Regions from separate parts of the Pseudarthrobacter sp. TAF60_1 genome, predicted to be linked through region 1. Evidence: riboswitches for the same ligand, from Rfam matches in the RefSeq annotation. Region 1 holds a riboswitch; each other region holds the start of a gene.
What was found. Region 1 has a riboswitch for thiamine pyrophosphate ahead of thiC (phosphomethylpyrimidine synthase ThiC). Riboswitches for the same ligand answer to the same signal wherever they lie in the genome.
Positions count from the first base shown of each region.

Region 2: it holds a riboswitch for thiamine pyrophosphate, as region 1 does, so the genes downstream of both, AB4Y73_RS15815 (ECF transporter S component) here and thiC (phosphomethylpyrimidine synthase ThiC) in region 1, are expected to answer to the same signal.
Region 3: it holds a riboswitch for thiamine pyrophosphate, as region 1 does, so the genes downstream of both, thiO (glycine oxidase ThiO) here and thiC (phosphomethylpyrimidine synthase ThiC) in region 1, are expected to answer to the same signal.
Region 4: it holds a riboswitch for thiamine pyrophosphate, as region 1 does, so the genes downstream of both, AB4Y73_RS02505 (bifunctional hydroxymethylpyrimidine kinase/phosphomethylpyrimidine kinase) here and thiC (phosphomethylpyrimidine synthase ThiC) in region 1, are expected to answer to the same signal.

Region 1 is NZ_JBFRDI010000003.1:476,578-483,909, reverse strand. Features, by position in the region: gene AB4Y73_RS05765 (VOC family protein) at 1-637, opposite strand, end outside; TPP riboswitch at 756-863, shown strand; gene thiC (phosphomethylpyrimidine synthase ThiC) at 859-2,712, shown strand; gene AB4Y73_RS05755 (alpha/beta hydrolase) at 2,695-3,429, opposite strand; gene ffh (signal recognition particle protein) at 3,543-5,126, opposite strand; gene AB4Y73_RS05745 (glucose-6-phosphate dehydrogenase) at 5,215-6,618, shown strand; gene AB4Y73_RS05740 (P-II family nitrogen regulator) at 6,705-7,043, opposite strand; gene AB4Y73_RS05735 (ammonium transporter) at 7,040-7,332, opposite strand, start outside.
Region 2 is NZ_JBFRDI010000014.1:74,715-82,046, forward strand. Features, by position in the region: gene AB4Y73_RS15775 (Na+/H+ antiporter subunit A) at 1-524, shown strand, start outside; gene AB4Y73_RS15780 (Na(+)/H(+) antiporter subunit C) at 521-1,102, shown strand; gene AB4Y73_RS15785 (Na+/H+ antiporter subunit D) at 1,099-2,706, shown strand; gene AB4Y73_RS15790 (Na+/H+ antiporter subunit E) at 2,703-3,248, shown strand; gene AB4Y73_RS15795 (monovalent cation/H+ antiporter complex subunit F) at 3,245-3,523, shown strand; gene mnhG (monovalent cation/H(+) antiporter subunit G) at 3,513-3,908, shown strand; gene AB4Y73_RS15805 (DUF4235 domain-containing protein) at 3,973-4,236, opposite strand; gene AB4Y73_RS15810 (heme-degrading domain-containing protein) at 4,316-4,858, opposite strand; TPP riboswitch at 4,916-5,052, shown strand; gene AB4Y73_RS15815 (ECF transporter S component) at 5,125-5,745, shown strand; gene AB4Y73_RS15820 (ABC transporter ATP-binding protein) at 5,745-7,332, shown strand, end outside.
Region 3 is NZ_JBFRDI010000003.1:156,781-164,112, reverse strand. Features, by position in the region: gene AB4Y73_RS04340 (4a-hydroxytetrahydrobiopterin dehydratase) at 20-697, opposite strand; gene AB4Y73_RS04335 (thiazole synthase) at 756-1,571, opposite strand; gene thiS (sulfur carrier protein ThiS) at 1,576-1,812, opposite strand; gene thiO (glycine oxidase ThiO) at 1,809-3,140, opposite strand; TPP riboswitch at 3,133-3,252, opposite strand; gene thiE (thiamine phosphate synthase) at 3,280-4,014, shown strand; gene AB4Y73_RS04315 (RNB domain-containing ribonuclease) at 4,100-5,605, shown strand; gene AB4Y73_RS04310 (DEAD/DEAH box helicase) at 5,897-7,332, shown strand, end outside.
Region 4 is NZ_JBFRDI010000002.1:51,532-58,863, forward strand. Features, by position in the region: gene AB4Y73_RS02495 (vitamin K epoxide reductase family protein) at 1-12, opposite strand, end outside; gene AB4Y73_RS02500 (Rne/Rng family ribonuclease) at 478-3,834, shown strand; TPP riboswitch at 3,953-4,050, shown strand; gene AB4Y73_RS02505 (bifunctional hydroxymethylpyrimidine kinase/phosphomethylpyrimidine kinase) at 4,144-5,715, shown strand; gene rplU (50S ribosomal protein L21) at 5,988-6,296, shown strand; gene rpmA (50S ribosomal protein L27) at 6,356-6,619, shown strand; gene obgE (GTPase ObgE) at 6,736-7,332, shown strand, end outside.

The DNA of each region.
Region 1 (7,332 bases):
ACAGAGCCTGCCCATGCCAGCCCGCCGTCTTTTCAAATCCCAGCGTGCCCACATAGAACTCGTGCGCTGAATGGACGTCGCCCACCTGGAGGTGGATGTGGCCCACTCCCGCTTCGGAGCCCAGCTGGCCGTCCAGGGATTCCTGGCTCAGGTGCTGTTCGAGGTAGCGCTGGGGCGGCAGGGCCAGGCTGTCCATCACCACTTCGGTGCCGTTCCAGGACCAGTTCTTGCGCGGACGGTCCCAGTAGAGTTCGATGCCGTTGCCCTCGGGATCGTTGAAGTAGAAGGCTTCGCTGACCAGGTGGTCAGCACTTCCGGTGAAGAGTCGGGGCTCATACTGGGCGGCGGTGGCCACGGTGGCAGCGAGCGCGGACTGGTCTTCAAAGAGCAGGGCCGTGTGGAACAGGCCGGCCTCTCCCCTGCCGGGCAATTGCAGCGACGGGGCGGGCGCCAAGTGGACCACGGGGCGCCCGCGACGGCCGATGTAGAGGCCGCCGTCTTCTTCGGCGACGACTTCCAGGCCAAGTGCCCGCTGGTAATAGTCGGTCATCAGCTTCATGTCGCCTACCTTGAGCATGACCGTGCCCATGGAGAGGTCGGCAGGAAGAAGATCCTGGCTGGTGGCTTCTGCAGTCATGTGAACGCTCCCGGTCCGCCGGCCTTCGGGTTGAAAGCCGTTGTGCATGCAATTTTACTTGAAGCTTCAATTTAATTCAAGTGTTCTGAGGCATTCCGTACCGGCTGTGGTAGTTTCGTCTCGACCACACGGGTGCCCTTGCAGGGGCTGAGATCGGGCTAACGCAGCCTGCGACCGTTGAACCTGTCCGGGTAATGCCGGCGAAGGAAGTGAGTATTCCATTGAATACGCAAGAAACACGGCCCATCCATGCCCAAAATGGGGCAGCCAGTGCCTCCGGGGCTGTTCGTCAACCGGCGGAAACCCAGTCCCTCAAAGCGCATTCGCTGGCTTTCATCAACGATGAACGATCCGGAATCAGGGTGCCTGTCACCGAAATCGCTCTCGACCCGTCACCCAACGGGGAAGAGAACGGCCCGTTCCGGGTCTACCGCACGGCCGGTCCCGGCAGCGATCCGGTGGTGGGTCTGAGCCCGTTCCGGCGCGCCTGGATCGAAGCGCGCGGTGACACCGAGCCGTACAGCGGCAGGGAACGGAACCTGCTCGACGACGGCAAATCGGCCGTGCGCCGTGGCGCCGCCTCCGCGGAGTGGAAGGGGGCGCAGCCGGTGCCCCGCCGCGCCGTCGGCGGCAAAACCGTCACCCAGATGCACTATGCCCGGCGCGGTGTGGTGACGCCGGAGATGCAGTTCGTGGCCCTCCGCGAAAACTGCGACGTGCAACTGGTTCGCAGCGAAGTGGCCGCCGGCCGTGCCATCATTCCCAACAACATCAACCACCCTGAATCGGAGCCGATGATCATCGGCAAGGCATTCCTGGTGAAGATCAATGCCAACATCGGCAACTCCGCCGTCACCAGCTCCATCGCCGAGGAAGTGGACAAACTGCAGTGGGCCACCCAGTGGGGCGCAGACACGGTGATGGACCTGTCCACCGGGGACGACATCCACACCACCCGTGAATGGCTCATCCGCAACTCCCCCGTGCCAATCGGCACCGTACCCATCTACCAGGCGCTGGAGAAAGTCAACGGGGAGGCCAACAAGCTGACCTGGGAGATTTTCCGCGACACCGTGATCGAACAGTGCGAGCAGGGCGTGGATTACATGACCATCCATGCCGGCGTCCTGCTGCGCTATGTGCCGCTGACTGCCAACCGCGTCACAGGCATCGTCTCGCGCGGCGGGTCCATCATGGCAGGCTGGTGCCTCGCCCACCACCGCGAAAACTTTCTGTACACCCACTTCGACGAGCTGTGCGCGATCTTCGCGAAGTACGACGTCGCGTTCTCCCTGGGCGACGGGCTGCGCCCCGGCTCGACGGCGGACGCCAACGACGCTGCCCAGTTCGCCGAGCTGGACACCCTGGCCGAGTTGACCCAGCGAGCCTGGGACTTCGACGTGCAGGTGATGGTGGAGGGCCCTGGCCACGTCCCGTTCCATCTGGTCCGGGAGAATGTGGAACGCCAGCAGGAGCTCTGTAAGGGCGCCCCCTTCTATACCCTTGGACCGTTGGTTACCGACATCGCTCCCGGCTACGACCACATCACGTCTGCAATCGGCGCCACAGAAATAGCGCGTTACGGCACGGCCATGCTTTGCTACGTGACGCCTAAGGAGCACTTGGGCCTGCCCAACAAGGACGACGTCAAGACCGGCGTGATCACCTACAAAATCGCCGCGCACGCCGCCGACCTCGCCAAGGGCCACCCGGGCGCCCACGAGCGGGACGATGCCCTGTCCAAGGCAAGGTTCGAATTCCGCTGGCGCGACCAGTTCGCCCTGTCCCTTGATCCGGTCACCGCCGAGGCGTTCCACGATGAGACGCTGCCGGCTGAACCGGCAAAAACCGCACACTTCTGCTCCATGTGCGGTCCGAAGTTTTGCTCAATGAGGATCAGCCAGGATATCCGGGACGAATACGGCTCGGCCGATTCCCAGGCCGCCATTGCCGGGATCTACAGCGGCATGCGGGAAAAGAGCGCGGAGTTCCTGGCCAAGGGCGCGAGGGTCTACCTGCCGGAACCCCAGGTCCACGGGCCTGCCGGGGCAGTACCCTCAGGAGGCCTTGGCTGAGTGTGACCGGCTGACGTCGGCAATGAAGGACCGGATGGCCCGGTCTCCTTCAACTGAATCCTGGGGCCGGTGCCCGCCCGCGGCAATGCGGTGCAGGGCGCCGGTCTCCTTCAGGTAACCGGCGATCTCCTCATACAGCGGTTCCCATCCCCCGGTCAGCACCAAGGTAGGGACGCCCGGCACTATGTGCAGCGGAGCTTCCCACGAGGGTGCCTGCAGACGGAGCCGGCGCGCCGACCGTTTCTCCTCCGTGGACTCCGGCTCGTGAAGATCCACGGCGAACATTCGCCGTACGTATTCACGCTGGAAGTCGTCGTCTCCCAACTGATGCCGGACATCGAAAAGCGGTTGCATGAGGGCACGGTGCGCAGCAGTGGCGGGCAGCTCAGCAGTCAGCGACAAACACACCGGTTCCACGAGCGTCAGTGAATATACAAGGTCCGGGCGTTGGACGGCTGCCATCATGGCGGAAATCGCCCCCTCGGCGTGTGCCACCACATGACCGCCTGCCTCCCCCCGGCCATCATCCGCCAATGACCTCAGCACAATAGCGGTGTCCGCGTCAAAGGAGGAGTCCACCGGTTCAGCGACGGCGTCGAAACCGTGCCGACGAAGAAACAGCGCATCGTATTTCAGCGCCATGCCGTGCTGCCGCGGCCACGCCGCCGCACCAAACGGTCCGGCGCCGTGCACGAACACTATCCTCTGCTTGAACATGACCCAACCCTATTCGACGGCGCTGACATCCCAACTGGCCGACATCCCCCAACTGACTGGCAGTTGATGTCGTCAAAAGGCGGAATGACGACGTTAATTGCGAGCTAGTTGGGCTACTTGCCGAGGAACTTGTCGAAGCCCTTGGGCAGGTTCAGCTGCGAGGGATCAAAGTCGCCGGACTGCTGGCCGAAGGCTGCGCCCGTCGGCAGGGCCTTCGCCGCGCCGGCACGCCGGGCCTCGGCGTCCTTGAGCTCCTGGGCCGCCTTGGCCGGGTTGCCGGAACGCGCCTTTTTCTTCGGGGCGTTCTTGCCACCCTTCCGCGCGCCACCGGGACCGCCCATGCCAGGCATCCCCGGCATTCCGGGGATGCCGCCGCCCTGGGCCATCTTCTTCATCATCTTCTGGGCCTGGGCGAAACGCTCCAGCAGGCCGTTGACCTCGGACACGTGCACGCCGGAGCCCTTCGCGATGCGGGCGCGGCGGGAACCGTTGATGATCTTCGGAGCCACGCGCTCGTGCGGCGTCATAGAACGGACGATCGCCTCGACCCGGTCAATCTCCCGCTCGTCGAAGTTCTCGAGCTGCTGGCGGATGTTCTGCGCGCCAGGCATCATCATGAGCATCTTCTTCATGGAACCCATGTTGCGGATCTGCTGCATCTGGGCCAGGAAGTCGTCCAGGGTGAAGTCTTCCTGGTCGGCGAACTTCTTCGCCATCCGGGCTGCTTCGTCCTTGTCCCAGTTCTTTTCCGCCTGCTCGATCAGGGTGAGGACGTCACCCATGTCCAGGATGCGGGAGGCCATCCGGTCCGGGTGGAAGAGCTCAAAGTCGTCCACACCTTCGCCGGTGGACGCGAACATCACGGGCTTGCCGGTGACCGACGAAACCGACAGCGCCGCACCGCCGCGGGCGTCGCCGTCGAGCTTTGACAGCACGATGCCCGTGAAGTTGACGCCTTCGTCGAAGGCCATCGCCGTGTTCACGGCGTCCTGGCCGATCATGGAGTCGATTACGAACAGCACTTCATTGGGAACGATGGCGCGGCGGATCTGGCGCGCCTGCTCCATCATCTCGGCGTCCACGCCAAGGCGGCCGGCAGTATCAACGATGACGACGTCGTGCAGGGTGCGCTTGGCTTCCTCGACGCCTGCGCGGGCGACGGCGACGGGGTCACCGGCGGGGTGGTCCAGTTCGGTGGAGGTGGCTCCGGGGTGCGGAGCGAAGACGGGCACGCCGGCACGTTTGCCCACCACCTGGAGCTGGGTGACAGCGTTGGGGCGCTGGAGGTCGCACGCCACCAGCATGGGGCTGTGACCCTGGGCCTTGAGCCACTTGGAGAGCTTGCCTGCCAGGGTGGTCTTACCGGCGCCCTGGAGGCCGGCCAGCATGATGATGGTGGGGCCGGTCTTGGCCAGGCGGATGCGGCGGGTCTCGCCGCCGAGGATCTCCACAAGTTCCTCGTTGACGATCTTCACGATCTGCTGGCTGGGGTTCAGCGCCCCGGACACCTCAGCACCCAGGGAACGTTCACGGACGCGGGCGGTGAACTCGCGCACCACCGGCACGGCGACGTCGGCATCAAGGAGGGCACGGCGGATCTCGCGGACCGTGGCATCAACATCAGCCTCGGTGAGGCGGCCCTTGCCACGGAGGTTCTTGAAGGTTGCTGTCAACCGGTCAGAGAGTGAATTGAACACGCGCCGCGCACTTCTTTCAGTGGAGTTACAGGGGGGACTCGACTATCTAGGGTACCAAGACGGGCATGCATGATGGCATGCTGGCAAGGTGACGAGCCAAACGAGTGTAAAAACCCTGCTCATTTTGGGGGCCTCCGGGGATCTGACCGGCCGCCTCCTCCTTCCTGGCCTGGCCCGGCTGGTGGCGAAAGGCCGCGCCGAAGGGCTGACCCTGGTGGGGGCCGGCTCGGATGCCTGGAGCCCTGACCAGTGGCAGGCCCGGGTCCACGACGCCTTCGCCGCCGCCTCGAAGGAGGCGGACGCCGCCGGAAGGAAAGCGCTGACCACAGTGGAGAAAGCCACGGCTTACCATCAGCTGGATGTCACGGCAGAAGGCGCCCTGGCGTCTTTGCTCTCCGGCTTGGAAGGGCCCATCGCGGTCTACTTTGCCTTGCCGCCGCGGATCAGCCAGCTGGCCTGCGAGACCCTGCACCGCGACCAGGTACCGCCCGGGACCCGGCTGGTTATGGAGAAGCCTTTTGGCTCGAGTGAGGCATCGGCCCGTTCCCTGAACCAAACGCTTGCGGGGCTGGTGCCGGAGGACCACATCCACCGGGTGGACCATTTCCTGGGCAAAGCAACCGTACTGAACATCCTGGGCCTGCGCTTTGCGAACAATTTCCTAGAGCCTGTCTGGAACCGCGAACACGTGGAAAAGGTGGAGATCGTCTTTGACGAGGATCTGGCCCTGGAGGGGCGCGCGCGGTATTACGACTCCGCGGGGGCCCTGCGCGACATGATCCAGAGCCACCTGCTGCAGATCATGGCGCTGATGGCCATTGAGCCGCCCGCCACCATCGGCGAGCGCGATCTGCGCGACGCTGTGGCAACAGTGCTGCGGGCCAGCAGCATCAGCGCGCCTTACGCGAAATCCACGCACCGCGCCAGGTACACGGCGGGTTCGATTGCAGGGAAGAAAGTCCCGGACTACGTCAAGGAACAGGGCGTGGATGCAGCCCGGGAAACAGAAACCCTGGCGGAGGTCCGGGTGGACATCGACAACTGGCGCTGGAAGGGTGTTCCGTTCATCCTGCGTTCCGGCAAGGCCCTCGGCACCAAACGCAAAGAGGCCGTGGTCACGTTCCTCCCGGTCCCGCACCTTCCGGGTGGATTCACCGGCGTGGACTCCCCCAACCAGCTGCGGATCGGCTTCGGACCGGACACGCTGCAGTTCGACGTCGACGTCAACGGTCCCGGCAATATTTTCTCGCTGGGCCGGGTCACCCTGAACGCGGAGCTCAGCGATTCGGAGCTGTTGCCGTACGGCGAAGTGCTGGAAGGTGTGCTGAGCGGCGATCCCCTGCTGTCGGTCCGCGGGGACACCGCGGAGGACTGCTGGCGGATCCTCGAGCCGGTGCTGAAGGCCTGGCAGCGCGGGACGGTACCGCTGGAAGAGTACGACGCCGGGTCGGCAGGTCCCGCAGGCTGGCCGGGTTCTGTGCCGGCGGAGTAAGCCACAACGGACAGAGCGGGCAGGGAACCTGGTTCCCTGCCCGCTCTGTCCGTTCTTGTCGCCGATACGCCCGGCGCCAGCGGCTGTTAGATCGCTGCCACGCCGCGTTCGCCCGTGCGTACCCTGACCGCCTCGAAGACGTCCACGGTCCAGACCTTGCCGTCGCCTGCGCGTCCGGTGTTGGAGCTTGCGATGATGACATCCAGGATGTCATCAGCCTGTTCGTCCGTGGCGAGCACTTCCACCCGGATCTTGGGCAGGAGGTCCACGTTGTATTCGGCGCCACGGTAGACCTCGGTGTAGCCGCGCTGCCGGCCGTAACCGCTGGCCGCGCTGACCGTCAGTCCCTGGACTCCGTAGGACTCCAGGCCTTCCCGGATGGCTTCGAGCTTCTCCGGGCGGACGATGGCTGTGATCAATTTCATGCTTCCACGCTTTCCTTGCCGGCAGCCGGCTCCGTCTTCTTGGCTGGGGACAGCTCGCCTTCACTGGAGGGTGACTTTCCGGTGATCAGTTCGTGGAGGGGCTGGAAGCTCCCGCCCTGGCCGCCAACACCGAATTCGTAGGCGGTCTCAGCGTGCAGGCTGAGGTCCACGCCAACTGCTTCCTGTTCCTGGGAGACGCGGAAGCCCATGGTCTTGTGGATGGCGAGGGCGATGATCGCCGTCAGGATTGCCGAGTAGGCGATGGCGAGGCCGGCTGCTGCGAGCTGCG
Region 2 (7,332 bases), on a different contig from region 1:
CGCGGCTGATCTTCCACTCGCTGATCATCTTCTCGCTGTACCTCCTCCTCGCCGGGCACAACCTGCCGGGCGGCGGTTTCGCCGGCGGCCTCACCGCGGGGCTGGCCCTGACCATCCGTTACCTGGCCGGCGGCCGCTTCGAACTGCGGGAGGCCACTCCGATGGGTGCCGGTACGCTCCTGGGGATTGGGCTCGCGACGGCGGCAGCCTCGGGTGTGGTGCCGCTCCTGCTGGGCGGGCAGGTCTTCCAGAGCGCCATCATCGAACTCTGGCTGCCGGTGTTCGGCGACATCAAGTTCGTCACCTCCACCATCTTCGATATCGGCGTGTACATCGTGGTGGTGGGCCTCGTGCTGGACGTGCTGCGCAGCCTGGGTTCCGAGATCGACGAACATTTTGATGAACACCAGGCCGAACCGGCACCGGACTCCCTTGTTGAGGACGTGATGGCCGGCGCCGTATCCGCCGACGGGCACGAGCCCATGGCTCTGTCCACCGAATCCACCGTGAAGGGCCAAGGATGAGCGTCAACCTGACCCTGCTGATTGTGATGGGCGCGCTGTACGCGTGCGGCATCTACCTGATCCTGGAACGCAGCCTCACCCGGGTGCTGCTGGGGCTGATGCTCCTGACCAACGCCACCAACCTGCTGATCCTGACCACGGGCGGCTATGCCGGACTGGCGCCGTTCTTCAACAAGGACACCGGTGCCAACGAATACGCCGATCCGCTCCCACAGGCCCTCATCCTCACCTCGATCGTGATCTCGTTCGCCGTCACCGCCTTTATGCTCGGCATCATTTACCGCACCTGGGTGCTGGCACGCCAGGACGAGATCCAGGACGACGTCGAAGACCGCCGCGTCGCCGCGACCCCTAGGTTCGATGCCGAGGACGACGCACCGATACCGGCCGAGACGTCGGAGTTTCCCCTGACGATGCTGGGCAGCGATGGCAGCGGTATTTCGGATCATGCAGATCATGCAGAGTCCGGGGAGCACATCATCGCCGGCGCCAGGACGATTCCGGTCGTGGACGCCGCCGCCGAGGAGCAACCCGGCTCACGGAATGTAGATCTCGGCCCCGAAGGAGGTGTGAAGTGAACATCGCAAGCTTTGCCCCGCTCGCCGTCCTCTTTCCCATCTTCGGTGCCGCCCTGGCCTTCCTGTTGTTCCGGCATGCCCGGGCGCAGCGCGGGGTAAGCATTGCCGTGCTGTCCATGACGCTCCTGCTGGAGTGCTTCCTGCTCGCCTCAGTGTGGGAGGGCGGGACGGCCGCCGTGAATATCGGTGGCTGGCTGCCGCCCTGGGGCATCACGATGGTGGTGGACCAGTTCTCCTCCCTCATGCTGGTGGTCTCTTCCGCCGTCAGCCTGGCCGTGCTGATCTACGCCACCGGGCAGGGCATGGCCGACGGCGACCGCGACGCACCGGTATCGATCTTCCACCCCACGTTCCTGATCCTCGTGGCCGGGGTGTCCAACGCCTTCCTGTCCGGGGACCTCTTCAACCTGTACGTCGGCTTCGAGATCCTCCTGACCGCGAGTTATGTCCTGATGACCCTGGGCGGTACGGGGCCGCGCATCCGCGCCGGCGTCACCTATGTGGTGGTCTCCGTGGTGTCCTCGGTCCTGTTCCTGATCTCCATCGCGATGGTCTACGGGGCCACCGGGACGGTGAACATGGCAGACCTTGCCATCAAGCTCGCGGACCTGGACGAAGGAACACAGACGCTGCTGCATGTGATGCTCCTGGTGGCCTTCGGCATCAAGGCGGCAGTGTTCCCGCTGTCGTTCTGGCTGCCTGACTCCTACCCCACCGCGCCCGCCCCGGTCACCGCTGTCTTCGCCGGCCTGTTGACCAAAGTGGGCGTGTACGCGATGGTCCGCACCGAAACCCTGCTGTTTCCCGGCGATAGCCTGAACACTCCCTTGATGGTGGTGGCGCTGCTGACCATGGTGGTGGGAATACTCGGCGCCCTGGCCCAGAGTGACATTAAACGTCTGCTGTCCTTTACCCTGGTGAGCCATATCGGCTACATGGTGTTCGGACTGGCCATGTCCTCCGTGGCCGGACTGGCCGCCGCCGTGTTCTATGTGGCGCACCACATCACCATCCAGACCAGCCTCTTCCTTGTCACGGGCCTGATCGAACGCCGCGGCGGCAGTTCCTCCGTGGACCGGCTGGCAGGCCTGGCCAAGCTTTCGCCCCTGCTGGCGCTCCTGTTCTTTGTGCCCGCAATGAACCTGGCCGGAATCCCGCCGTTCTCCGGGTTCCTGGGCAAAGTAGGCCTGATCCAGGCCGGTATTGAACTGGGGACTCCGCTCGCCTATGCGCTGGTGATCGGCGGCGTGGTGACCAGCCTGCTGACACTCCTGGCCGTGGCGAGGGTATGGAACCGTGCGTTCTGGCGCAAACCGTCGGACGCCGAGCATCCAGACCCCGTCCTGCTGGCCGCGCCCGAGGAATCGGCCACCGGCCGCCGGGCCGGGCGTGACAGCGTGACCCTACTGCCCCGGACCATGGTGGGATCAACCCTCGGCCTGGTGGTGCTTGGGGTCGCCCTCACAGTCTTCGCCGGCCCGCTGTTCAAGGTCGCGGACCAGGCGGCCCAGGAGATGCTGGACAGGTCCTCGTACATCCAGGCCGTGCTCGGTGAGGACACCCAAGTTCCAGCCCTGGCGCTGAAAGCGGGTGGGGGCGAATGAGCCGCCGCCGGATATCCCTGCGCCAGGAGATTCCCCTGCTGGTGTGGCTGGTGATCGTCTGGGGTGCGCTCTGGCAGGACTTCAGTCCAGGCAACCTGCTTTTCGGCGCCCTGCTGGCCGTGCTGGTAGCCCGGATGTTCTACCTGCCGCCGGTGGAACTCAGCGGCAGGTTCAACATCCTGCACGCCGTGCCTTTCGTCCTGCGGTTCCTCGCCCGGGTGGCGGCAGCGAGCATCGAAGTCATGTACTTGGCGGCCGTCCGCGGACCGAAAGTGATCAACGCAGTGGTCGCTGTCCCGCTGCGGAGCCACCAGGACCTGATAGTCACCGCCGTGGGCCACGTGATCTCGCTGATCCCCGGTTCCCTGGTGGTGGAAGTGGACCGTTCAACGTCCACCCTCTATCTCCACGCGCTCAATATCAGCACTGCCGAGGATGTGGAGAACCTGCGCAAGGAGGTCCGCTCCATCGAAGCCGGGCTGATCCGCATCATGGGCAGCAAGGAAGAACTCGAAGTAGTGCGGCAGGAGAACCCGGCATGATGCAGATTGTCCTGGCTGTCACGGCAGTCATTCTTTCACTGGCCGCGGCCGGTGCCATCATCCGGATCGCCCGGGGCCCGTCGCTGCTGGACCGTGTGCTGGCCTCCGACGTCCTGCTGGCCATCCTCGGCGCGGCGCTGTGCATCGACATGGCAGTCAACCGGCACCTGAACAACCTGATGCTGCTCGTGGCGCTGTCCGTAGTCGGCTTCATCGGCTCCGTAACAGTGGCGCGCTTCGTGGCCGACCGGCGGGAGCACACCCATGAGTCCTGACGCGAGCCTGGTGGATAACGTGATTGACACCGTGACGGCGGTGTTCCTGGTGGCGGGCGCACTGATGTCCCTGGCAGCCGCCGTCGGCCTGCTCCGTTTCCCTGACCTGCTGAGCCGCATGCACGCCGCCACCAAACCGCAGGTGCTGGGGCTGTTCCTGCTCCTGGCGGCCATCGGCCTGCAGATGCGGACGTGGTGGGTGTGGCCGGTGCTGCTGGTGGCCTGGATTTTCCAGCTGCTGACCGTGCCGGTGTCCGCGCACATGGTGGGCCGCTCCGGCTACCGCACCAAGCACATGCACCGCGAGCTGCTCAGCTCCGATGATCTGGAGGCCGTGGTCCAGAAGGCGGCCAAATCCGCCCGTGACGAAGCGTCCGACGGCTAAGAGTTTTTGTCCAGATAATGCCGCCTGGTGACTGCACAGCGGCCGTTATCTGGACAAAAACTCGCTAGACGATGTCCTGGGTCTTGGCGAAACGGGTGATGGCCCGCTGCGTGCCGCGGTTGGCGAGGACCTGGATGATGGTGCTGACCGAGGCTGAGATCAGCGCGAAGGTCAGTGCCGAACGAAGGCTCGTGGGGGTGTCTTCGTGCTTGCCCGTGGGTGCCTTGTTGCCGGTGGACTTTTCCCACACGGCGTTGACCAGCTTAGTGCCGACAAACCCGGCGCCGATGCTGATTCCGGTGCCGAGCAGCTTGATGAGCACGTTCATGGTTTGAACTCCTTGTGACCGGGACGGGGACTGCCTTTAGCCTAACGCGATCCGGCCGCCAGCCAGCACAAGGCAAGCACTAGTCCGGGCGCAGGGACCCCAGAATTTCCCGGAGGGCCTCCACCACGAGGTCATGGTCCTGCATCTGCGGCAGCCCCGAAACGGTCACCGTGGCCACGGCGCCCACACCGGTGACGTAAACCGGGAAGCACCCGCCGTGGGCCGCATAGACCGATTCGTCATACCAGCCCTGGTCTTCGATCCGGCCGCCCCGCAGCCGGGCGCGCAAGCCCACCAACAGCGAAGGGATCTCGTATCGGGCGGCGGTGCGCTGCTTCGCCCGGACCCAGTGTTCGTTGTTGGGGGTGGCGCCGTCCAAAGCAACATGGAACAGGACCTGGTCACCCTTGGTGATGTCGATGGCGATGGGCAGCTTCCTGGTCTTGCCGAGCTCCACCAGCAGCAGCCCGAGGCTGAGGGAATCGTCCTTCGTGAACCGCGGGAACTGGAGCTCGCTGATCTCGGCGTCGATTCGTGCAATCAGGGCTTCGAGCGCCCCCGGCGGCTGGTTCTCGTCGGAATCGGGATCGAACGCTGTCACATCGGATCGTTCGGCAGTCATGGCCCACAATCTACCCCTACAGCGGTGTAAACTGGGTCACGCCCATCAGGGCAGAATTAATTACGACAGGGGAGCGCCGCCGTCGGGCACTGCAGTCATGCAGCCGGTGGATGGGCGCTGAGAGTGCGGACAGCCGCAGACCCTCGAACCTGATCCGGTTAGTACCGGCGCAAGGGAGTCGAGCTTCTCAGAGTGTCCGGATCCGGACGGCGCAGGCCGCGCGGCAACCGAGAACACCCTCCCCTCCTGTACCTCAGGAGGTTGACATGACAACAGTAGGAATCAAAAAAGCCAGCTATAGCTGGCGCGTTGTGGACATTGTAGTGGCGGCTCTGATCGCCATTGCGGGCGGCGTTATCTTCTGGGCATGGGACCAGGGTGCGGCGCTGGTCTCCACACCGATGAACGCGACATACCCGCCCCTGACCGGCCTCATCGCCGGCGGCTGGATGATTCCGGCAGTGCTGGGCATGCTCATCATCAGGAAACCGGGCGCCGCACTGTTCTGCGAAGCCGTGGCCGCCACCGGTGAGCTCATGATGGGTTCGCAGTACGGCACCACCGTGCTGATCTCCGGCATCCTGCAGGGCCTCGGCGCGGAACTGGTGTTCGCCGCCTTCGCCTACAAGAAGTTCAACCTTCCGACCGCCCTGCTGGCCGGTGCCGGGGCAGGACTTTTCTGCGGCCTGAACGATTCCTTCCTCCCGTGGGGCTGGAACATCGCCTATGAGGCCGGCGATAAAGCCGCTTACATTGTCTTCTGCGCGATCTCGGGTGCCGTGATCGCGGGCGCCGTTTCCTGGCTCGCCACCCGCGGCCTGGCGAAGACGGGTGTGCTGAGCTCCTTCGCATCGCGGAAGGCATCCTCGGAGCCCGTCTTCAACTGATGGCCGCTTCCGACGCCGGCGTTTCCGCTGTGCGCCCCGCAGCGGTGTCCGCCCGTGGCTGGGGCTGGCGGCACGCCGGCCGCGCCGTACCAGCCGTCCAGGGGCTCGACCTGGACATCGCGCCCGGAGAGCGGGTGCTGCTGCTGGGCCCCTCGGGCGCCGGCAAATCAACGCTGCTGCACGCGCTCGCCGGGGTGCTGGGTGACGAAGCGGACGACGCCGACGAGACCGGCACGCTGCTGATCGACGGCGTTGCGCCGCGCGGCCAGCGCGGCCGGGCCGGACTGATGCAGCAGGATCCTGAAACGCAGGTGGTCCTCTCCCGGCTGGGCGACGACGTCGCCTTTGGCGCGGAGAACCTGGCAGTGCCGCGGGATGAGATCTGGCGGCGGGTGGAGGAAGCGCTCGACGACGTCGGGCTGCGTAGTGCCGGGCGCCCGGACAGTGCGGCCGGAGTCCCGGGCGCGGCGGGACCAGACGCCGCGGGGCTCCCGCTGGACCACCCGACGTCGGCCCTGTCCGGCGGCCAAAAGCAGCGGCTGGCGCTGGCCGGCATCCTCGCGATGCGGCCCGGGCTGATCCTGCTGGACGAACCGACCGCAAACCTCGATCCCGCCGGTGTCCTGGAAGTCCGGGACGCCGTTGCCCGCTGCCTCGACAAGACCGGCGCCACCCTGGTGGTGGTGGAACACCGCGTGTCCGTCTGGAAAGACCTGGTGGACCGGATCGTGGTGCTGCAACCGGGCTCGGCTGCCGGGGCGGCCGATGGCATCCCGGGCAGCACCTCCGGCGTGCTCCTGGACGGGCCGCCGGACCGGGTGCTCGCCGAGGCACGCAGCATACTGATCCGCGCCGGTGTGTGGGTGCCGGGATACGTTCCCGAGACCCGTCCGCGTGCCGGCACATCCGGTGGTAGTTCTGCTGACTTCGGCGATTTGCTGCTGGCGGCCGAGCGGCTTGCCGTGTCCCGTGAGCGGCCACGCCGCCGGGGCTTCCGCACCATCCCGCCGGTGCCTGTGCAAACGGGCATCACGGCCCAGGTCCGCGCCGGCCAGGCCCTGACCATCACCGGCCCCAACGGCGCCGGAAAATCGACGTTCGCGCTGACGCTTGCCGGACTCCTGGCGCCGGTGGAGGGAACGGTGTCCGCCGCCGTCGAGCTTTCCCAAGGTGCCGGGATAGACCCTTACAAATGGAAGGCCAAAGAGCTGATTTCCCGGATCGGCACCGTGTTCCAGGAACCCGAGCACCAGTTCGTCACCGGCCGGGTGCTGGACGAGCTGATGTTTGGTCCGCGTCACCTGGGGTACGGGGAGGAACGCGTGGACGAACTCCTGGAGCGGCTGCGCCTCACACACCTGGTGGATGCGAATCCGTACACGTTGTCCGGGGGCGAAAAGCGGCGCCTGTCGGTGGCCACCGTCCTCGCGGCCCACCCGCGGGTGCTGGTGCTGGACGAACCCACGTTCGGCCAGGATGCCAACACGTGGGCCGAGCTCGCCTCCTTCCTCTCAGAACTGCTCGACGCCGGAACGTCCGTGGTCTCCGTGACCCACGACGAAGAATTCACCGCAGTCCTCGGCGGCA
Region 3 (7,332 bases), 320 kb from region 1:
ACCAGGGCCGCCAGCCCGCTCAGGGGCCCGACGTCGCCTCAGGCCGGTGCCCTACCTCCGTGCACAGGCACAGCCGGTTCCCTTGCGCGTCGGTGACCACCACCCAGTCGGGTGCGTGGTCATGGTTCATTAGGGCCCCGGCGGCCGCTGTCTTCTCCAGGACGGGCCCCGATTCGGCCAGGCTCCAGTGGACATCAAGGTGGAGCCTGCTGCTATTGGGCGTCCCTGTTTCCTGGAACCAGATGCTCGGGCCCCGGCCGTAAGGATCCACCAGGTCGCCGCCCGCACCTTTCTTGTAGCCCAGCGCTACCCGCCACACCTCCGCGATTTCCGCCGGGTCCGCGGTGTCGATGCCCAGCTCCACCGTCCTGAACAGCCCCGGCTGGGCAGTTGCCCCCGCCTGGGCGGCCGCTTCGCTGGCGGCCACCGCGGCCGCGGTGTCCCGCTCGGTGACCTGGCCGCCTGCGTCGTGCGAGGTGTACCGGATGAACACCCTGTTGTACCGCCAGTCCAGATCGGGATGATGGTTCTGTTCTTCCGCGAGACGCCCGACGGCGGCTATCAGCTCAAGCGCGGCGGCCGCCGTCGGCGCTTTATAGACCGTGACGAGCCCGCCCAGGCGGTACCGCCAGTCGGGCAGCACTGCCAGGGCAGCGTCGAGCCGTTCGCGGGTGAGGACGTCTTGGTTGCCGGCCACAGCTGACTCCTGGGTCTTGTTCCGTGAGCGTGCCGACGGGCGGCCAGCGGTTGCCGGACTAGAGGAACTCGGCCCGGTTTTCCATCGCCGATGACGCCAGGGCGTGCTCGCGGCGCGGTATTCTGCCGGCCGCTTTCGCCAGCCTACCGGCGATCACGGCGTGTTTGAAGGCCTCCCCCATGAGCGCGGGATTTTGGGCCCGGGTCACGGCGGTGGCCAGTAGTACGGCGTCACAGCCCAGTTCCATGGCCAGCGCCGCGTCGGATGCCGTGCCGATGCCGGCGTCGAGGACAACGGGAACCGAGGCGCGCGAAACGATCAGTTCAATGTTGTGCGGATTAAGGATCCCCAGGCCCGTGCCGATCGGCGCCCCGAGCGGCATCACCGCGGTGGCGCCCAGGTTCTCCAGCCGCAGGGCCAGGACGGGGTCATCGTTGGTGTAGGCGAACACCTTGAAGCCTCGGTTCACGAGCTGTTCAGTGGCGTCAACGAGCTCGACGGCGTCCGGCAGCAGGGTCTGTTCGTCGGCGATGACCTCGAGCTTGACCCAATCCGTTTCCAGGGCTTCGCGGGCCAGTTCGGCCGTCATGACGGCGTCCCTTGCCGTGAAGCAGCCGGCCGTGTTGGGCAGGACCCGGATTCCGTGGTCCACCAGGAGCTGAAAGAGGGACCCGGACTCGGTGGGCGAATAGCGCCTCATGGCCACGGTGGTGAGCTCCGTTCCCGACGCCAGCAGGGCGGCCCCAAGCCCGTCCAGGCTGGGGGCGCCCCCGGTGCCCATGATGAGGCGGGAGCCGAGTTCGACGCCGTCGATGACGAGCCGGTCCGTGTCCGGCGACGTGGTGGCGGTGCTGATGTTGTTTGTGACTGTCATGGTGTCAGCCTCCCTGAACTGCGGTGACCAGTTCGACGTTGTCCCCGTCGGCGAGCGCGGTGACGAACCACTGGCTGCGGGGTACCACTTCTGAGTTGTGGGCAACGGCGACGCCGAGTTTCTGCCCGTCCGCGGCCTGGCCGTTGGCGGCGAGGGGGCGGCCCGTGATCTGGGTGACCAGGGTGGTGATGGACGCGTCCCGGGGGACGGCATGCGGCGCGCCGTTGAGGGTGATGTTCATGCTTTTTCCTTTGTGGGTTGAAGGGCGGCTTGTGGCTGGCTGGAAAACCTGTCCGGCGAGTGAACCTGCCAGCGCGGATCGTTCCGGCCATCCAGCAGGTCGCGGCAGATGGCTGCTGCTGCGGGAGCCAGCAGCACTCCGTGACGGTAGAAACCGGTGGCAATAATCAGCCCCGGAATGTGTCCTGAGCTGGGAGCAGGGACGCGGCCCAGCAGCGGCGCGTTGTCCGGCGTCGCAGGACGCGCCCGCGTGGTGCATTCGAGAAGCTCCAGCTCGGCGACGGCGGGCAGCAGGACCTGCCCGTCACGCAGCAACTGGTACACGCCGCCCGCAGAGACGGCACGGCCAGCTGTGACGGCACGGCGGGCTGCACCGGTGTCCTCCGCGCCGGGAAGTGCGTCCTCGCGCTGGGTTGCCCCGATCACCACCGTGCCGTCCTGCCGGGGGACAATGTAGACCGGCACGCCGTGGACCAGGCCCCGGACGGTGGACGTCACCAACGGGCGCAAGTGCTGGGGAACGCGGAGGCGCAGGATGTCGCCGTAAACGGGCCTCAGAGGCAGCTGCAGCCAATCCGGCAAGCCACCCAAGGCCGCCGCCTGAAGGCCGTTGGCCACGATGGTCTCCCCCGCCAGGACTGTGCCGCCACCGGCCAGCTTCACACCGCTGACGCGCTTTCCCTCCCAGAGAAGTGCCGTGGCGCGGTCATCAACGGCGAACCCGTTACGGGCGCCATCGACGGCGGTCCCTGCGCCCGGTTCGTGGCCGGCCAGGACTTCCCGCAGCGATGCAATCAGCCTGCGCGGGTCCACCTGGTGGTCCGCCAGAATGGCCAGGGCACAGGAAATGGCCGGACTGAGCAGCGGTTCCCTGCCCCTCGCTTCCCTGACCGTCAGCGGCTCCACCTGCAGTCCATTGGCCTCTTGGACGGCCCTGAGGTCCATCAGCGCGCGGCGGTCCGCGGCGTCGGCACCGACGGCGAGGGTCGGCGTCGTCAGGTAGCCAAAATCCCCTGCCCCTGCCCGGCCGAGGTTTGCCGCGAAGGCCGGCCAAAGGAACGAGGACTCGAGCATCAGCTCCAGGAGGCCTTCCTCCTGGTAGTGCAGTTCGCTGACAGGGGCGAGCATGCCGGCGGCCGCCCAGCTCGCCCCTGAACCCGGTTCGTCATCGATCAGCACCACGGAGCGGCCGGAGCGCCGCGCCTCCCAGGCGATGCAGTGGCCAATAACTCCGCCACCGATCACCGCCACGTCGGCGCGCAGGATGGGGGGACTGCTCTCGTCAAGGCCGGGTGGGCTGGCGGCCGGGCCGCCGGATGGGGGGACCATGTGTTTCCTTCCCTACGCCGGTACTAGCCGGATCAGGTCAAGCGGTCGGCTCTGACGCCCTCTCAGCCCGGCCGCTTTGTGACGGCTGCAACGGGCTCCCGCAGTACACGCCCAGTTTAGGGGAACTAGGGTGGTTTCCATGAACGTGTCTTCCACCCCCAGCTTCCTCCCCAACCCCACCGTCCAGGAGTCCGGCGCCGGCCTGCCCCCCAGCGCCAGGTTGTACCTGTGCACCGACGCACGCCGCGACCGCGGGGACTTTGCCGAGTTTGTGGACGCGGCGTTCGCCGGCGGCGTGGACATCATCCAACTCCGCGACAAGGACATCGAGGCCGCCGAGGAACTGGAACTGCTCGCCGTCCTCCAAGCGGCCGCTGCCCGGCACGGACGGCTCTGGGCGGTGAATGACCGTGCTGACATTGCCATGCTGTCCGGTGCGCCGGTCTTCCACATCGGCCAGAAAGACCTGCCCGTGGCCTCCGCACGCACGCTGCTGGGGGCAGGGCCCGTGGTGGGGCTTTCCACCCACACCACCGAACAGGTGGAAGGCGCCATCCGCTTGTCCTCCTCGGTGACTGCCGACGGCGGCCTGGACTACTTCTGCGTGGGCCCGGTATGGGCCACCCCAACCAAACCCGGCCGGACCGCCGTCGGCCTTGACCTGGTGCGTTATGCAGCGGACGCCGTTGCTGCCACCGGCACCCAGGCCGCTTTGCCTTGGTTCGCTATTGGCGGGATTGACTTGGACAACGTCGAGCAGGTGGTGGAAGCCGGTGCCAGCCGGATCGTTGTGGTCCGCGCAATTACGGAAGCCTCTGACCCCGCCGCCGCAGCCAGGGCCCTGCTGGCCGCCTTGGATGCCGGTGCCGCCTAACAATCAGGCGTCCGGCTCCTGAGAATCCCCCGCGCAGCGGAGCGGGACGTGCGCGATCAAGGGAAATCGGGCTAACCTGACTTTTGTGTCCCATCATCGGTTGGCCCCGAACGTCCACGAGAAGACCAACGCTCTCGAGGCAGCCCTGAGTGCCCTGCGGACCGAGCTGGAACTGCCCGGCCCTTACCCGGCCGAGGCGGTCCGCGACGCCGAGGAAGCCGTCGCCGCGCATCAGCTGCCGCCCGCTGACCTGACGGATGTTGAGTTCCTGACCATCGATCCGGCGTCGTCCACGGACCTTGACCAGGCGCTGTTCATCGAGCGTTCCGCCGCGGGCTACCGGGTGCTGTACGCCATCGCGGACGTGCCGTCCTTTGTCCGTCCCGGCGGGAGCCTGGACGCCGAGACCCGCCGCCGCGGCCAGACGTTCTATGCCCCGGACGGCCGGATTCCGCTGCATCCCGAGGTCATCAGCGAGGAGGCAGGCAGCCTGCTGGCCCACCAGCTGTGTGCCGCGTTTGTCTGGGAATTCGGGCTCGACGACGACGCCCACGTTGGCAGCGTGTCCGTCCAGCGGGCCACTATCCGCAGCCGGGCCAAGTTGGACTATAAGGGTGTCCAGGCCGAGATCGACGCCGGAACGGCCAACCCCGTGCTGCAGCTCCTGAAGGAAGTAGGGCTCAAGCGCGTTGAACTGGAGCGTCAGCGTGGCGGCGCCAGCCTGAACATGCCGGAGCAGGAAATCCTACAACTGCCCGACGGCGGCTACCGGATTGCCGCGGCGCCCCAGCTTCCGGTGGAGGACTGGAATGCCCAGATTTCGCTGATGACCGGAATGGCTGCAGCCGACATGATGCTGGCGGGGAAGGTTGGCGTCCTGCGTACCATGCCCGCCCCTGACGAGCGCTCGCTCCGGCATTTCCGGCTCCAGACGGTGGCCCTCGGCAAGCCGTGGGACGGGAAGACCAGCTACGGCGAGTACCTCCGCAGCCTCGATCCCACCGAGCCCAGGCAACTGGCCATCATGCATTCCGCAGGCATGCTTTTCCGCGGTGCGAGCTACACCGCTTTTGACGGCACTGTTCCTGAGGACGCCATCCAGTCGGCCATCGGCGCCGCCTATGCCCACACCACGGCGCCGCTCCGGCGGCTCATCGACAGGTTCGTCCTGGTGATCTGCGAAGCCCTGAGCAACGGCAGGCCGGTCCCCGACTGGGCGCGGGAAGCCCTGCCCACCCTCCCGGAAATCATGGCGGCATCCGACCAGCTGGCAAGCCGGATGGAACGCATGGCCCTGGACACCGTGGAAGCCGCCCTCCTGGTCAACCACATTGGCCAGGAGTTTGATGCCATTGTCATTTCCGGGTCGAAGCCGCAAAAAGACAATGGCAACGTTGCTAAGAACGGCAACAACGGCGGCAAGAGCGGGAACGGGAAGAACGGCAATGGCCCCTCGGGGATCGTCCAGATCGCCGAACCGGCCGTGACAGCCCGATGCGCCGGCGACCTCGAATCAGGCACCAAGGTCCGGGTGCGCCTGATCTCCTCCGATATCACCGCCCGTGCGGTCCACTTCGAGCTCCTGGCCTGAGCAGCCCGCCCTTGTTTCCACGGCCAAAAGCCGGGATTCGGGGTCCGTACGGCTAGACTGAAGAAGTAGAAATGGATGCCCGGTCGTTGATTTCCTTTATTTTGAATTCAACAAGCCCGCCCCTACGCGATCTTGAGACAGACCCGCTGGTCACCAGTGCCAGCATTTAGATAGCCCGCGATCGGCTTCCACTGGATTTGCTTGCGCGCCCGAGCGTGCTCCGGAGCGGCCACATCGGCCGGCCCGTTGAGCAGGCAGCGCCAATGCCCAAATGAATAAGGAAACTCACCTGTGAGTGAATTGCATACCCACCAGCTCCTGACGGACGACTCCGGCATCGAAACGATCGAACCCGAAGAGACCATCATCTCCGACGAGACGCCGCACGAAATCGCGGAGAAGTCATTCGCCGATTACAACGTGCGCGCCGACATCGTCGAGTCCCTGGCAGACGCCGGGATCACCCACCCGTTCCCCATCCAGTCCATGACCCTGCCGGTGGCGCTCGCGGGCCACGACATCATCGGCCAGGCCAAGACCGGCACGGGCAAGACCCTCGGCTTCGGCATCCCTGCGCTGCAGCGCGTGGTGGGTCCGGACGATGCCGGTTTCGACAAGCTCGCCGTTCCCGGCGCACCGCAGGCCCTGGTCATCGTGCCCACCCGCGAGCTGGCCGTCCAGGTGGCCAACGACCTCCAGACCGCCTCCGTTAAGCGCAATGCCCGTATCACCACCATTTACGGCGGCCGTGCCTACGAGCCCCAGGTGGAAGCCCTGCAGAAGGGCGTCGAGATCGTGGTGGGAACCCCCGGCCGCCTGATTGACCTGTACAAGCAGAAGCACCTGAGCCTCAAGAACGTCAAGATCGTCATCCTCGACGAAGCCGACGAAATGCTGGACCTTGGCTTCCTGCCGGACGTCGAGACTCTGATCGCAGGCACCCCCGCCGTCCGCCAGACGCTCCTGTTCTCCGCCACCATGCCCGGCCCGGTCATTGCCATGGCGCGCCGCTACATGACGCAGCCCACCCACATCCGCGCGGCCGATCCCGAAGACGAGGGCCTCACCAAGCGCGACATCCGCCAGCTCATCTACCGTGCCCACAGCATGGACAAGGTTGAAGTCGTTGCCCGCATCCTGCAGGCACGGGGCCGCGGCCGCACCATCATCTTCACCAAGACCAAACGCACTGCCGCGAAGGTGGCCGAGGAACTGGTGGACCGCGGTTTCGCCGCCGCCGCCATCCACGGCGACCTCGGCCAGGGCGCCCGCGAGCAGGCGTTGCGGGCCTTCCGCAACAACAAGGTGGACGTTTTGGTAGCCACCGACGTCGCCGCCCGAGGCATCGATGTGGACGACGTCACGCACGTGATCAACTACCAGTGCGTTGAGGACGAGAAGATCTACCTGCACCGCGTGGGCCGCACCGGCCGCGCCGGAAACAAGGGCACAGCCGTGACCTTCGTTGACTGGGATGACATGCCGCGCTGGGGCCTGATCAACAAGGCCCTGGGCCTGAGCGTTCCGGAGCCGGTGGAGACGTACTCCTCGTCACCGCACCTGTTCGAAGAGCTGGACATCCCGGCAGGAACCAAGGGCCGGCTCCCGCGCAACAAGCGCACCCTCGCCGGTGTTGACGCCGAGGTGCTGGAGGACCTGGGCGAAACCGGCAAGAAGAACTCCCGCGCCAGCGGACAAAACAGCGGACGCGACGGCGGGCGTGAGAG
Region 4 (7,332 bases), on a different contig from region 1:
AATGCTGGGCATGATCTGTGGCGTCCTTTGCTTCGGGTGCTCCTAGCCCGATTGTAACGCCGGCGCCTGAACTGACCCTCCAGCCAGCACCTCGGCCAGAGGCTTAGAGGGCGGATACTTTGACCCCGCTTCCGCGGTCTTGGGGCCGGGGTGTGAGAGAATGAACTTGGCTGGAGGCCGACCCACATTCGGACTCCGGTCCGGTGGCTTGTTTCAAGACCGCCAATGATGAGCAGGGCGGGCTTTGGATCCTCTGATCCGGCCTCCCGCAATTCCATTGGTCGGCACCTGGTTGTGGCGTGTAGAACAACGGGTTTCAGGACACAGCCGACGGCTCCCACGGGCTGCCGCACCCCAATGCCGGTGCGAACCTGGGAGTATCCACTTGACTTCTGTCAGCGCCTGCGGGTTTTGACAATATGTGCCCCAATGGGTGCCGGATGTGGCGGTACGTCAGGGGCAGGAGTGTAGCTACATATGGAAAATGAACACGTACCAGCCGTTAATGCTGAAACAGGGGCACCTGAAACCGCCGAGGCGCCGCCGAAGGTCACCAGGACCCGGCGTAAGGCAGCCCCGAAGGCAGCCGGCGCAGCCTCCACCGCTACTGAGTCCCTGACCGAAGCGGCCCAGCCCGACGCCGAGACTGCCGCGGTCCTTGAAGCAGTTGCCGTCGTTGAGACAGCGGCGGACGCGAAGGTACCCGTCCGCCGGACCCGCGCCCGCAAGAAACCAGAAGCCGCGGAACCGCTGCCCGCCTTCGCCGTTGAAGACACCGAAACACCCGAAGCAGGCAGGGCAGAGACGCCCACTGCACCCGAGCCCGCAGCACCGGCTCCGACCCAGGACGACGCTGACGCGAAGCCGGTCCGCCGCCGTCGCGTAGCCACCCGCAAGACCTCAGCGCCGGACGTTCCAGCAGCGCCGGACGCTGCCTCTGTGCCGGAACAAGAAGCCGCTAAGGCCGATGCCGCGCAGACCCAGGAAGCTCCTGAAGCCGCCGCCCCGGCAACAACGTCTGCTGCACCTCCCGAAGCCGCCACTGGCGCGAAAACCCTTGGCGCGGAAACCCCGGCCGCGGAAACCGCTGACCAGGCAGCCGCTCCGGCGGAAGAGCCGGCTGCCGCGCCCGCCAGCCCGTTCGGTTCGCTGTTCCTGGAACCGGGCTCAGCCACGTCCGTGCTCTTCCAGGCGCCGGACCTGACCGCCGTTGTCCGGCCTGTCCCGGCCCCAGTGGAAGAGCCGGAAGAGGACGACGCCGAAGAGGGCGAAGGGGACGATGCCAACAGCCGCCGCCGTCGCCGCAGCCGTGGCCGCCGCGGCCGTAGCCGCGCCGGTGACAACGATGCTGGCGCTGACACCGATGGTTCTGAAAGCGGCCAGGACGGTGCCAGTGAGGACGATGAAGAGGCCGCCGGCCAGAACGATGAAGGCGTGACGTCCCGCCGTCGTCGTCGCCGCCGCCGTGGCGACCAGGATCTTGAGCTGACCGGTGGCGGAGATGACGATCCGCCCAACACGGTGACGCGTGTACGGGCACCGCGCGCGGTGACCGAAGCGCCGGTCAACAACCGGGTGACCAGCGTGAAGGGCTCCACCAGGCTTGAAGCCAAGAAGCAGCGCCGCCGCGAGTCCCGCGACACGGGCCGCCGCAGGACTGTGATTACCGAGGCCGAGTTCCTGGCCCGCCGCGAATCGGTAGACCGTCAGATGATCGTCCGCCAGCGCGACGACAGAATCCAGATCGGCGTCCTCGAGGACGGCGTCCTGGCGGAGCACTTTGTCTCCAAGACCCAGCAGGACTCCCTGATCGGCAACGTCTACCTCGGCAAGGTGCAGAACGTCCTGCCCTCCATGGAAGCGGCATTCGTTGACATTGGACGCGGCCGCAACGCCGTGCTGTACGCCGGTGAAGTAAACTGGGAAGCCGTTAACCTCGAAGGCAAGCAGCGCCGGATCGAAAATGCGCTCAAATCGGGCGACACCGTCCTGGTCCAGGTGACCAAGGATCCCGTGGGACACAAGGGTGCCCGGCTGACCAGCCAGATCTCCCTCCCGGGCCGTTACCTCGTGTACGTGCCGGGCGGCTCCATGACGGGCATTTCCCGCAAGCTGCCCGACGTCGAACGCAACCGACTCAAGCGCATCCTCAAGGACCGCCTGCCCGAGCATGCCGGAGTCATTGTCCGCACCGCCGCAGAGGGGGCCTCGGAAGAGGAACTCACGCACGACATCAACCGGCTGCGCGCCCAGTGGGAGGGCATCGAAAGCCAGTCCACGTCCACCAAGATCCTGGCCCCGGAGCTGCTTTACGGCGAACCGGACCTCACCATCAAGGTGGTCCGCGACGTCTTCAACGAGGACTTCTCGAAACTGATCGTCTCCGGCGAAGAGGCATGGGACACCATTGAGGCCTACGTCACTTACGTCGCTCCGGACCTGGTGGGCCGGCTGGAAAAGTGGACCAAGGACCAGGACATCTTCGCCGCCTGGCGGATCGACGAGCAGATCCACAAGGCACTGGAGCGCAAGGTCTTCCTGCCGTCCGGCGGCTCGCTCGTCATTGACCGCACCGAAGCCATGACCGTGGTGGACGTCAACACCGGCAAGTTCACCGGCAGCGGCGGCAACCTCGAGGAAACCGTCACCAAGAACAACCTCGAAGCGGCCGAGGAAGTGGTCCGCCAGCTACGGCTCCGCGACATCGGCGGCATCATTGTCATCGACTTCATCGACATGGTCCTCGAATCCAACCGCGACCTCGTGCTCCGCCGCATGGTGGAATGCCTGGGCCGTGACCGCACCAAGCACCAGGTGGCGGAAGTGACGTCGCTGGGTCTGGTGCAGATGACGCGCAAGCGCATGGGCACCGGACTCCTGGAAGTCTTCGGCGAACAGTGCGAGACCTGCGCCGGCCGCGGAATTGTCACCCACGACGATCCAGTGGAGCACCGCCGCGCCAACACTGTCGCTGCCGAGCACCACGTGCAGCGTGCGGACAACCGTCCGGATACGCAGCGCCCGGACAACCAGCGCAATGACACCCGCCCGGATGCCCAGCAGGGCGCCCGGACTGACCGGAAGCGCCGCCGCGGCCGCGGCGGCCAGCCCTTGGATGTGGCGCCGGCAGCTCCGGTGCAGATCCATACTGTCCACCCTGATCCGAGCGACGCCGAGCGCCACGCCAAGGCTGAGGCTACGAGGGCGGCCCTCGCCAACATCGCGGCCGCCGCGCATGCCGCCCACCTGCACGACGACGAAGTAGCCCACGCCGCTGCCGGCAAGGCCTCCGCCACAGAAGCCCCGGCTCCTGCGCCCGCACATCCGTCCGAGACGGACAACACGGGCCGCCCTGCCGCTGTGCTGACGTTCGGTGGCGAGCAGGTAGTGCTGCCGTTTGTGGAGCACCACGAGGAGCAGCCGCAGGCTCCGGCACTGACTCTTGACCGTCTGGCGGAGGCGTTCGCCAAGCTTGGCGAACCGGCACCGGTTGCCGCAAGCGCTCCGGCCGAAAGCCAGCAGGCCGCAGAGCCGGCCCGTCAGGCGCCTTCGCAGACTCCCGCCCAGGCCCCTGCAGCGGTTGAGAAGGACTACTCCGACCACACCGAGCAGCCCCGTGCCCGCCGTCCGCGGCGAAACCGGAGCGCCAGCCGCGCGCAGGGCGCAGCCAACGCCACCACGGTGGAGCATCACGAGGCAGTTCAGACCGCCCCCGCAGGCCATACCCATGCTGCCAAGGCGCCGGAGCGCACCGGTGTCCCGGCGGCTGTTGCGCCGAAAGAAACCAATGCGCCGATTATCCTCGGCGTAGGCGTACCCGCCTCGGAGCTCTGACTCTTCGCGGGGATACCCGCCAGGATGCCCGTACCTGCCCCCTTCCCGGGGGCGCGTGCGGGCATCCGTCGTTCCGCCTTCATCTGACGTTGCGGGGGGCGCGGAAACGCTAGGGTGGATTACTGACACGGGGTGCCGCGCAAAGGGCCGGCTGAGATCCACACCCGTTGAACCTGTCCGGTTAGTACCGGCGAAGGGATGTCTCCTGTGGCTTCTACCTATGTCCTTCCTCCCGCAACCCCCGAAAACCCCGAAAACCCCGAAAACCCCGAAACTTCTGATACCCCGGAAAGCCCGGACGCTGCTTCAATGCGTGCTGCCCGGCGCCCCGCGCTCGGGTCATCGACTTCCGAGGCCGTACTGCGTGATACCCCCCGCGTTCTGTCCATCGCCGGATCGGATCCCTCCGGCGGGGCAGGTATACAGGCCGACCTCAAGAGCATTGCCGCCCTGGGTGGCTACGGCATGGCGGCCATCACCGCCCTGACCGTTCAGAACACCCGGGGTGTCCAGGATGTCCACGTGCCGCCTGCCGCCTTCCTGCGCCAGCAACTCGATGCAATCAGCGATGACATCATCATCGACGCCGTCAAGATCGGCATGCTGGGAAATGCAGAGGTGATTGACACGGTCCGCAGCTGGCTGGAGAAGGTGCGTCCCGCCGTCGTAGTTCTGGATCCCGTCATGGTGGCCACAAGCGGGGACCGGCTGCTGAAGGAATCGGCGGAAGCTGCACTGCTCGCCCTGCTGCCGCTCGCTGACCTGATTACCCCCAACCTCGCTGAGCTGGCCATCCTCGCGGACCAACCGCAGGCCCGCGATTGGGCCACCGCGCTGGAGCAGGGCAATCGCCTGGCCGCGGCTAGCGGCGCCACCATTCTGGTCAAGGGAGGCCATCTCGACGGCGGTGCGTGCCCGGATGCCCTCGTCAACGCCGCGGGGCTGCTCTCCGGGCCGGTGGTGGAAGTGGCCGGAGACCGGATTCCCACCCGCAACAGCCATGGCACCGGCTGCTCGCTTTCCTCTGCCATGGCCACGGCACAGGCCCGGCTGGGGGACTGGGAAGCGTCCCTGCGGCAGGTGAAGCCTTGGCTTGCCGGCGCGCTGCGGGCTTCGGGACTGCTGGAGGTTGGGGGCGGCAACGGTCCCATCCACCACTTCCACCATGTCCAGCAACGGCCGGCTATAGGGAAACCTGCCACCGGGGAACCCGTTGCCGAAGAATTCGTAGCCGGCGAGTTCGCCGGGACCCTCCGCCAGGCGGCGGCCCCCGATCTGGACGCCATCTACCGGCTCGACTTCATCCGCGGGCTGGCAGCCGGGACCCTGGGGGAGGACCAGTTCGCTTACTACCTCGCCCAGGATGCCATCTACCTCAACGGCTATTCACGTGCGCTTGCCCGAGCCAGTGCACTGGCTCCCACGGAAGCCGCCCAGCTGTTCTGGGCCAGGTCCGCCCAGCAGTGCCTCGAGGTTGAATCGGAACTGCACCGCACCTGGCTCAGCACACGCACGGTGGAGCACGTCCTGGGCGCGGTCACCAAGTCCTATGTGGACCACCTGCTGGCAGCCTCCGCCGCCGGCAGTTACGGAGTGCTGGTTGCGGCTCTTCTGCCGTGCTTCTGGCTCTACGCTGAAGTGGGCCAGACCCTACATGCCCAGTTCCTGGCCGCGGGAGCACCGGAAGAGCACCCGTATGCCGAGTGGCTCCGGACCTACGCTGACGAGGCCTTCGCGCAGGCAACGCGCGAAGCGATCGCCTTGGCCGACGAGGCAGGCAGCAAGGCGTCAGCGGACGAACAGGCCGCCATGCTCCAGGCGTTCAGGCACTCGTGCCGTTTCGAAGTGGATTTCTTCGACGCGCCGCGCCTGCATGCCTGAACCTCTGCGGTGGCTGGAGCCGGTACGATAGTCGGGCACGGTTTCGGATTGTCAGGACTGGGCCTCCTAGTGGGACCTATCACAGACAACCGGCCGTAACCAGCCTCATTTGCAGCCGAAGGCGAAATTAGCGTATTCTAGATCTTCGGTGCTTACGCCAACACTTGGGTTATGACCCCACGGCGTTGAGGCACAGCGGGAAACCCAGCCAGTTTTGGTTCCGGGCCCGCACGCAAATTTAGTTATAAACGTCGAGAGAAGTGAGTTCCCAAGTGGTGTACGCGATTGTCCGCGCAGGCGGCCGGCAAGAGAAGGTCTCCGTTGGAGACTTCGTTACCCTCAACCGCGTCGCCGGTGGAGCTGGCAGCACCATTGAGCTGCCTGCCCTGCTCGTGGTAGACGGTGACAAGGTCACCTCCGCAGCTGCGGACCTGGCCAAGGTAACTGTTACGGCTGAGATCCTCAACGACCTCCGTGGTCCGAAGATCGTCATCCAGAAGTTCAAGAACAAGACCGGTTACAAGAAGCGCCAGGGTCACCGTCAGGAACTGACCAAGGTCAAGATCACTGGTATCAAGTAACCTTCGTTACTGTTCAGGTTTTCAGCAGATTCCCCAGAATTTAGAGGCAGGCATTTCAAATGGCACATAAAAAAGGCGCGAGCTCCACTCGCAACGGTCGTGACTCCAACGCCCAGTACCTTGGCGTCAAGCGCTTCGGCGGCCAGGTAGTTTCCGCAGGCGAGATCATCGTCCGCCAGCGTGGCACCCACTTCCACCCGGGCGCCGGCGTTGGCCGCGGCGGCGACGACACCCTGTTCGCACTGACCCCGGGAGCCGTCGAATTCGGCACCCGCCGCGGTCGCCGCGTCGTCAACATCGTTGCTGCTGCAGCTGCAGAGTAACAAATAGTTCTGAAGCGGTGGAGCGGGCCATTTGGTCCGCTCCACTGTTCTTTTAACCGCATTACAATCGTCTTGGCGCCTGTGGGCGTCCAGAAAAAAGCACTGAGGAGATCCACGTGGCGAGCTTTGTAGACCGGGTAGTACTGCATGTATCCGGCGGTACCGGCGGCCACGGCTGTGTCTCCGTCCACCGCGAGAAGTTCAAGCCCCTGGGCGGTCCCGACGGCGGCAACGGCGGCGACGGCGGCGACGTCATCCTGCGCGTTGATCACCAGACCACCACCCTGCTGGACTACCACCACGCCCCGCACCGCCACGCCACCAACGGCGGCCCCGGAATGGGGGACTGGCGCGGCGGCAAGAGCGGCGAGACGCTCATCCTGCCCGTTCCCGACGGAACCGTGGTCAAGTCCAAGGACGGCACTGTCCTGGCGGACCTCGTGGGCGAAGGCGCCGAATTCATCGCGGCGGCCGGCGGCCAGGGTGGCCTGGGCAACGCATCGTTGTCCTCCCAGAAGCGCCGTGCCCCGGGCTTTGCGCTCCTGGGCATCGAAGGCGAGTCCAGCGACATTGTGCTGGAACTGAAGTCCATTGCAGACATCGCGCTGGTGGGGTTCCCGTCCGCCGGCAAGTCCAGCTTGATCGCAGCCATGTCTGCAGCGCGCCCCAAGATTGCCGATTACCCGTTCACCACGCTGATCCCCAACCTGGGT